DNA from 2 places in the Limosilactobacillus portuensis genome. Region 1 is predicted to be linked to the other one. Evidence: predicted binding sites of a transcription regulator. Region 1 holds the regulator's gene; the other holds the start of a gene.

Region 1 (4,401 bases):
TTGTTCAAGACAAGGGTTGGCAATGCTTCACCAGTAATATCATCAGCAATGATTAAGAGTGAACGACCTTCTTGAACAACTGATTGAAGAAGTGGCAAAATGTCTTGAATGTTGCTAATCTTCTTGTCAGTAATCAAAATGTATGGGTTATCCAAATCGGCTTCCATCTTGTCATTATCGGTAACCATGTATTGTGACATGTAACCGCGATCGAAGCTCATCCCTTCAACGACGTCAACACTGGTTTCAACACCACGAGAATCTTCAATAGTGATAACACCATCGTTACCAACCTTTTCCATTGCATCGGCAATCAACTTACCAACTTCTGGGTTAGCAGCTGAAATTGAAGCAATTTGTGCAATGTCGTCCTTAGTCTTAACGTCATGGGACATCTTCTTCAATGCTTCAACAGCAACTTCAGTAGCCTTGTCAATTCCCCGACGAATACCAACTGGGTTAGCACCAGAAGTAACGTTCTTCATCCCGGCATTAACAATTGCTTGGGTCAAAACGGTAGCAGTAGTAGTACCGTCACCGGCAATATCGTTAGTCTTGGAAGCTACTTCTGAAACAAGCTTAGCACCCATGTTTTCAAAATGATTTTCTAATTCAATGCTCTTAGCGATTGTAACACCATCATTAGTAATGGTTGGTGTACCATAGCTTTGTTCAAGGACAACGTTCCGTCCCTTTGGCCCCATAGTGGTCTTAACTGTGTCAGCTAACTTATCAACACCGCGAAGCATTGAGCTCCGTGCATCTTCAGAAAACTTAATTTCTTTTGCCATTTTTTAATTCACCTCATATTAATATTAATGCTGTCATTTATTAAACCTTGATCGCTTATTCAACAATAGCAACAAGGTCCTTTTCATGAACAACGAGGTACTTTTCGCCGTCGTATTCAACTTCATTTCCGGCATACTTATCAAAGAGGACGCGATCGCCTTCCTTAACAACTGGTGCTAACTTTTCGCCATTATCTAAAGTCCGTCCAGCACCAACAGCAATTACCTTTCCTGTAGTTGGCTTTTCCTTAACGTTAGAAGCAAGAACAATGCCACCAACAGTCTTTTCTTCTTCTGTTTCTGCTTTAAGAAGAACGCGATCTCCTAATGGTTTTAACACGTTAATCCCTCCATTTTGATAAATTCCATACTCAAATTAGCACTCTCATGTACCAAGTGCTAATTACATTTTCTACTATACCATTTTTAGAGTTGATTGCAACCAATATGCTCTTCAGCGATGCTAACTAAAAAATCGCCGGTAATTACAGTTAACGTAACTACCGACGATTCTATAATTTAGTTTGTTTTCTCATCATGATTATTTTCAGCATAATTCTTGATGAAGTAAATTAACGTTTGAAGTTCATTAGTTAAGTCAATATTTTGCACTTGAACATTCTTGGGAACCGAGAGACGAACTGGCGTAAAGTTCAAAATTCCCTTTACCCCAACGCTAACTAATTGATCAGCAACCTTTTGAGAAGTTGAACTTGGAACGGTTAAGATCACGGCATCGATCTGCTGTTCCTTAATTTGCTTTTGCATCTCGCTTGCTGGATAAATCGGGATCCCGCTCTTTACGGTATTTGCTAATTCCGGCTTAGTATCGAACGCTGCGCTAATCCGTAAGTTAGTATCTTGATGGAAATTATAATTAAGGAGCGCGCTTCCTAACGAGCCGACACCAACAAGGGCCACGTTAGTAAGGGTATCCTGATTTAGGATCCCCTTGAAAAAGTTCAGCAGGCTCTCAACATCATAACCATAGCCCCGCTTTCCTAATTCACCAAAATAAGAAAAGTCACGGCGAATGGTTGCGGAATCAACCTGGACCGCTTCTGAAAGCTCCGTCGATGAAACCCGTCGTTTGTTTGCACTTAATAGTACACTAAGGTAACGGTAATAAATTGGTAACCGTTTGGCCGTTGCCTTAGGAATTTTCTTGGTAACCATTCTTTGTTATTCCTCCTACGATTTTTATATTATTCAACATTAGTGAGCTTTAAATCTTTACTCAATTTTGCTAGTTTGTGAAATCCAATTCTCTTATTATTCTAGCAACAAACTCTCCCATTGTGAACACTCAAACAAAATTATTTTCAAAAAATTTTCCATTTGCTTAATCGTTAACGTAATTTACAGGTTAATTTTTGTGAAATCAAGGTCAACCAGCGTATAATGGAAAGGTACATCTTTTGAAGAACGAGGTAAACAAAATGATTCTTTTGCAAGCCAATAATGTAATGCGTCGTTTTGGCGCGGATGTCCTCTTTCATGACATCAATCTCCAAATTCAAGGACATGGGCGAACTGCCCTTGTTGGTCGCAATGGTGCTGGAAAAACGACCCTCTTAAAAATGATTGCCGGAATCACAAGCCCCGATGAAGGAACAATCTCTAAGAGCAAGGATTTAACTATCGGTTACCTGGCTCAGGATCAAGGGTTAGACAGCCAAAATAGTATCTGGGCTGAACTTGATCTAGTATTTGCTCCCCTCCATAAAATGGAAAAGCAAATTCACCAGTTAGAAGATCAGTTAGCTTCACTTGATCCAGCAACTAAAGAATTTCAACTAACAACGGAGAAATATTCCCAACTTCAAGCTGAATTCAAGAAACGAGGCGGTTTTGAGTACGAATCGCGAATGCGGGGAATCTTAAAAGTCTTTGGGTTTGGAGAAGCTGACTACCAAACCGCGATCAACTCCCTATCTGGCGGACAAAAAACGAAGCTCGCCCTTGCTAAAATTCTTTTGCAGTCTCCTGACCTTTTGATCCTGGATGAACCAACAAACCACTTAGATATGAACGTCCTTGCATGGCTAGAAGATTATTTAAAAAGCTATCAGGGCGCTCTCCTTGTTGTTTCTCACGACCGCTACTTCCTTGACCGAGTTGTTTCCGATATTTATGATCTCGATAACCATACATTGCGGCATTATACCGGCAATTACACCCAATTTATGCAACACAAGCAGGAATGGCTTACTGCTGAATGGAAGCACTATGAACAGCAACAAAAGAAGATTGCGAAACTTGAAGACTTTGTCAACCGTAACATTGTCCGTGCATCAACCACAAAACGTGCTCAAGCGCGCCGGAAACAACTAGAAAAAATGGAGCGGCTGGATCGTCCCGAGACTGACGATCGGTCAATCCACTTCCACTTTCACAGTGATAAGGATAGCGGTAATGAAGTTCTTGACGTTGATCACGCGGTAGTTGGTTATAATGATCAGAAGCTTGCCGGGCCATTATCTTTCTCCGTTCGTAAGCCCCAACGAGTTGGAATTATTGGGCCCAACGGAATTGGTAAATCAACCCTGCTAAAGTCAATTTTGGATCGGATCCCGCTAATTAGCGGATCGATTAAGTTAGGTGCTAACCTTCAAATCGGTTACTATGATCAGGAACAGCAACAACTTCATCCCGAAAAATCAGTTTTAAATGAAGTTTGGGACGATCATCCAAACATTCCCGAAAAGGATATTCGCTCTCTCCTTGGTAGTTTTCTCTTCGTTGGTGATGATGTTTATAAACTTGTCCATGATCTTTCTGGTGGCGAGAAGGCTCGTTTAGAATTAACCAAACTTTCTTTTAAACCAATTAACTTCTTAATTCTTGATGAACCAACAAACCACTTAGATATTGATAGTCGTGAAGTCCTTGAGAACGCAATTAACGAGTTTCCTGGAACGGTCCTATTTATTTCCCACGACCGGTACTTTATTAACCAGGTTGCTACGGATGTTCTTGACATGAGCGCTACCGGAATTAAGCATTATGAAGGTGACTATGATGACTACCTTGAAGCCGTCAATAAGGAATTAGCTTCAACCGCAGGGCAAGAACAACAAGACAGCTCTACAGCTAAGCCCAAGAAATCCAGCGCTCAACAGTCTTACCAGCAAAGTAAGGAAACCCAGCGTGCCCGGCGAAAGCTCCAGCGACAGGTTGACAAGTTAGAAAACCAGATGGCTTCCCTTGAGGAACAGGAACAAGCACTTCAAGAGCAGATGAGCCAACCTGAAATTGCTACGGATATTGGTAAATTGACGGACCTTCAAAAACAACTAAATAAGTTAAACGAGCAGTCTGAAGAAGTCGAATTGGAGTGGACTAGTGCAGCTGAGGAATTAGAGAAGTTCGATCAAGAAAATAGTTGACTTTTCACCAAGAAGAAAGTAAACTGCAATCAAATGATCCAAGTAGGAAGTTCCAGAGAATGGTGGTCACCGGCTGAGAGCCACTTGCATAATTCCGAATCCTAATCATTACTAATCCAACACGTAAATAATATTTTTGAAAAAGAGTAAAGCATGTCTTTGAACGAGGATGGTAACGCCGTAACTGGTGCCTCGACTTAGGCATGCTTTTTGTTTAGAAG
Region 2 (4,401 bases), 400 kb from region 1:
TATTCAAGGCGGCATTAACGCTCATCTTGATACAGTCTGGTTTAACCCCCATTCATTGCATAATTCAACCCGCTTAAAGCCTACCTTTGAAATCCACCGTTTAACCGAGCTTAAAGCAATTCTTTAAAAAGAAAAAGATGTGATGAATTTTTCATCACATCTTTTTTATTACTACTTAATCAGGTAATTAACTAAACCAACCTTAGTCATCCCGTCAGTAGCAATTTTCTTCAAAGCTTCAGCTGACTTAGTCATTGCTTCACTTTCACGTTCATTTAATGGAACTTCGATAACCTTCGAAATACCAGATGCATTAATAACAGCTGGAGTTCCAAGATAGTTATCCTTAATACCATATTCACCATCAATGTAAGCACCAACTGGTAATACAGCATTTTCATCCCGTAGAATTGCCCGCGTAATTCTCATTAAGCAAGTTGCAACACCATATGCAGTAAAGCCTTTGCGGTTGATGATTTCGTAAGCCTTGTGACGTACGTCATCTTCAATCTTTAGCAATTCATCATTACTGATGCCTTGTTCTTCACAGATTTGAAGAAGTGGCTTCCCACCAACTGTTGCACTAGAATATGCAGCAAATTCTGAATCACCGTGTTCTGCCATCACATTAGCACTAATATCAAGTGGACTAACTCCCAACTTCTTTGCTAACGCAACACGTAAACGTGCTGAATCAAGCGAAGTACCGGATGAAATAACCCGGCTAGCAGGTAATCCTGAAATCTTTTGAACTGCATAAGTTAAAACATCAACTGGGTTTGTTGCAAGTAAAAGAATTCCGTCGAAACCAGTAGCCATAATACTCTCCGTAATTTGCTTCATGATTTCAAGGTTCTTTCCAACTAAGTCAAGGCGAGTTTCACCTGGCTTTTGGGCAGCCCCAGCACAAATTACAACTAGGTCTGCATCTGCACAAGCATCGTAATCAGCTTGATAAACTTGCTTTGGGGCAGTGAAAACAGTTGCGTCTTCTAAATCGAGGGCGTCACCTTCAGCTTGTTCCTTTGACAAGTTAACAATTTCTAATTCCTCAGCCAACCCTTGTTGAACTAATGCATAAGCATAAGCTGAACCAACTTGTCCGTCACCAACAAGAACAACTTTTTGATGATTTTTTGACATAATTCAGTTTCTCCTTAATGATAAATTAAATTACATGAATAAGTGGGCGTAGATTGGAACCAAGATATCCATTGCTAATGAAATAATCAGAACAGAAACACCAGCCATGGCACCTTGAACTTCACCAAGTGAAAGAGCCTTAACAGAACCAACGGTGTGCCCTGCAGAACCTAAACCTAAACCAGTAGCAACAGCTGAAATCTTCTTCAAACCAAGAACCTTAATAAGGAATTCGGCCAAAGCATAGATAACAACGGCGTTAAGGATACATGCCATTGCAGTAACGGCTGGAACACCATGAACACCAGCAGCAATTGGCATGGCAACAGCAGTAGTTGCGGCTTGTGGCAACATTGATGCAGTTGAAGCGGCAGAAAGACCGAATAACTTACATACAAGGTTGATAAGGAACAATGAAATAAATCCACCAACGAAGCAGATTACGATAATATCGAACCAGTACTTCTTGAAAATGTTGTTAACACGGTAAACTGGAATAGCGAAGGCCATAGTAGCTGGGTTCAAGAACCAGAAAATCATGTTACCACCAGGAAGGTAGAACTTCTTGTAAACAGCAGCGGTAGTGGAACCAGTGCCCTTAGCCCAAATTGCTAAGACAACGATACCAAGTACCATCCCAACAAGTAATGGGTTAAAAAGGAAGAATCCATTACTAATCTTTGTTAACCACATACCAATTAGGTAAACAATCAATGAAATGAAGATACCAGTAAATGGTAATGCTAGATTTGTAACAATCGTATTAGCCATAATTATTGTGCCTCCCTAGTCTTCTTTAGTACCAGTGATCTTGTGGTGAATGCTCATAACAAGGGCACCAACGTAGGCAATAACAACAAGAATGATAATCGTAGCAATAATAATTACGATAACGTCTTGAAGTCCTTCCTTCTTCATGATGTCAAGGTGAGCAGCTAATTGAATACCTGATGGAACGAACAGGAATGCAATTAGTCCGATCATAAAGTCACCAAACTTAGCAACTTGGTGAAGCTTAACAATATGAGTAGCCAACAGAATGTAAAGCAATACCATACCAATTAAAGGAGTTGGTACAACAAAGCTCTTTGGAAAAAGATCAGAGATCAATTGAGAAACAAATAAAATAGCAGCAAAGATTCCCATTTGAACATAAATGTTGGAATCCTTAGGTTGTTTGTCCTTTTCCATAACTTATTCCCTCCCACAGAAATAAAAATAAATTTTGTTCGGTACCGTTTTCACAGTGCCTCTTCAGTTATTTAATTTACACTTTTTTTACTATTTGTGTTGAATTTCACACTTAAATAGCCATATTTAAGGATGAGATGCCCTAACCAATAGATGAAATGCCCTCGAGATTGTTAATTTATTTACAATTAGTTACTATATCAATCGATCTTTAACCATTAATCCTTTACTAATTCTTTTCTAATTTACTGTTATAACGGCTGTTTTACTATCTTCCATCTACTTTGTACATTACTGATCGAATGATTAACAGGAAACGGGGCAGAAAAACAAAATATTTTTCTGCCCCGTTTCTTATTTTTTAATATTCTAAAACTATTAAAGTATAATCGCAGGAATTTAATTTGCTAACTATACTCCTAATGCCTTCTTGGTGGTAGCAACAAATGACCGGCTCACAGGAACTTTACTCCCATCATCAAGGGTTAGTTCATAAGTATGATTAAAACTTGGTTGCAGTTCATGAACCTTATTCAGGTTAACAACAAAACTGCGGTGAACCCGAATAAACCTGTTAGGATCTAACAAATTAATAATACTATTGAGAGTTTGCTTACTAACGATCTCCTGATCTTCGGTATGAACAATAGCTTTCCCCGCTTGTGCTTGAATATAAAGAATATTTCGCTTCTGAATGACAATTGTTCGTTCATCATTAGTTAGTGAAATTCGCGGATTTCTTTGTTGAACAGTTGCTCCCCGACTGCCATTCTGGTTATCCATTAGTCTAACGACCCGTTTGACGGCATCATTAATCCGCTCTGCTTCAAAAGGCTTCAAAACATAATCGATTGCGTCCGCCTCAAAGGCATCTAATGCATATTGGTCATAAGCAGTGGCAAAAACAATGTAGGGACAATTTCCCTTTTTCTTCAAGCTCTTGGCAAATGCCATCCCACTACCATCATCCAACTGAATATCCAAGAAGATTAAATCCGGCCGATTATTTGCCACTTCTTCGCGAGCAGAATTAATTCCATCAGCCTCATTTATTTCGTCAATCAGGTCATTTTGTTCTAATAGGTAGCTAAGCTCGTCACGTGCTAACGGTTCATCATCCACAATTAAGACTTTCATTTACTTGTCCTCCCTTTTTGGTAAATGGAATGGAGATACTGACTGTTGTCCCCTGATTACTACTGGTAAAGTGAAGGCCGCTTTTCTTGTCATACAACCCGATTAATCGCTGGTTCAAATTATGCAACGCAGTCCCTGAACCATGCTTAGACGGGACTGCCTGTTGGCCGAGACGCTTTATCAAGTCTGGTGAGATTCCCTGACCATTATCTTTGACCGTAATTATTAACCGGTCTTTTTGCTGATAGACATCAATGATCACGTAATTACCGATTTTCCGTTCCCCAAACGCGTGCTTTAATGCGTTTTCCACCAAAACCTGAATTGTAAATGGGGGTAGTAAAACATCATCACTAACGGTCGTATGTAGTTGAACATCGTATTTTCCTGGAAAACGAGTCATTTCCAAACTAAGGTAAGCATTAACCTGTTGACGTTCTTGAGCTAGGGTAATTTGCGTCTCTCGAGCACCAATTAAATTTGAGCGGAAATAGGTACTTAACTGCAGAAGCAATTGACGCGCCTTATCACTGTCTCGTCGCATCATTGCACTAATCGTATTAATCGCATTAAAGAAGAAGTGCGGATTAACCTGTGCCTGTAGCGATTTAATTTCGGCATCACGAACCAATCGGGCCTGCATTTCAGCATCCCCTAAAGCAATCTGGTTAGCAAAGATTCCGCCTAAACCGGTTGCCAGCTGAATTTCAACCGGCGTTAGCTTCCAACTATCGGTATAATACATTTTTAAAGTTCCGGCCACTCTATCCGCAACTCGCAACGGGACAACAATTGCTGCCTGTAAGGGACAGTCAATTTGCGAACAGCCAATCTCCTCAGCATTCCGTGCAACTTTTACCTGGCCACTCTGAATTACTGATTCAGAGAGCGTTGTCACCATCGTTTCCCCCGAAATATGGTGATCACTCC

Evidence for each region. The regulator Rex, encoded in region 1, represses fermentation and respiration genes when NADH is low (regulators of the CRP and FNR family bind a similar motif). The targets are predictions, from matches to a motif close to TTGTGAANTANTTCACAA.
Region 2: the regulator Rex is predicted to act here: its motif matches at 2,505-2,522, upstream of PRK60_RS05110 (CidA/LrgA family protein).

Annotation. Positions count from the first base shown of each region.
Region 1 is NZ_CP117296.1:1,409,543-1,413,943, forward strand. Features, by position in the region: gene groL (chaperonin GroEL) at 1-791, opposite strand, end outside; gene groES (co-chaperone GroES) at 847-1,131, opposite strand; gene PRK60_RS07200 (redox-sensing transcriptional repressor Rex) at 1,311-1,967, opposite strand; gene PRK60_RS07205 (ABC-F family ATP-binding cassette domain-containing protein) at 2,231-4,180, shown strand.
Region 2 is NZ_CP117296.1:1,011,628-1,016,028, forward strand. Features, by position in the region: gene PRK60_RS05095 (YjjG family noncanonical pyrimidine nucleotidase) at 1-127, shown strand, start outside; gene PRK60_RS05100 (L-lactate dehydrogenase) at 172-1,143, opposite strand; gene PRK60_RS05105 (LrgB family protein) at 1,174-1,914, opposite strand; gene PRK60_RS05110 (CidA/LrgA family protein) at 1,930-2,334, opposite strand; gene PRK60_RS05115 (LytR/AlgR family response regulator transcription factor) at 2,746-3,471, opposite strand; gene PRK60_RS05120 (sensor histidine kinase) at 3,449-4,401, opposite strand, start outside.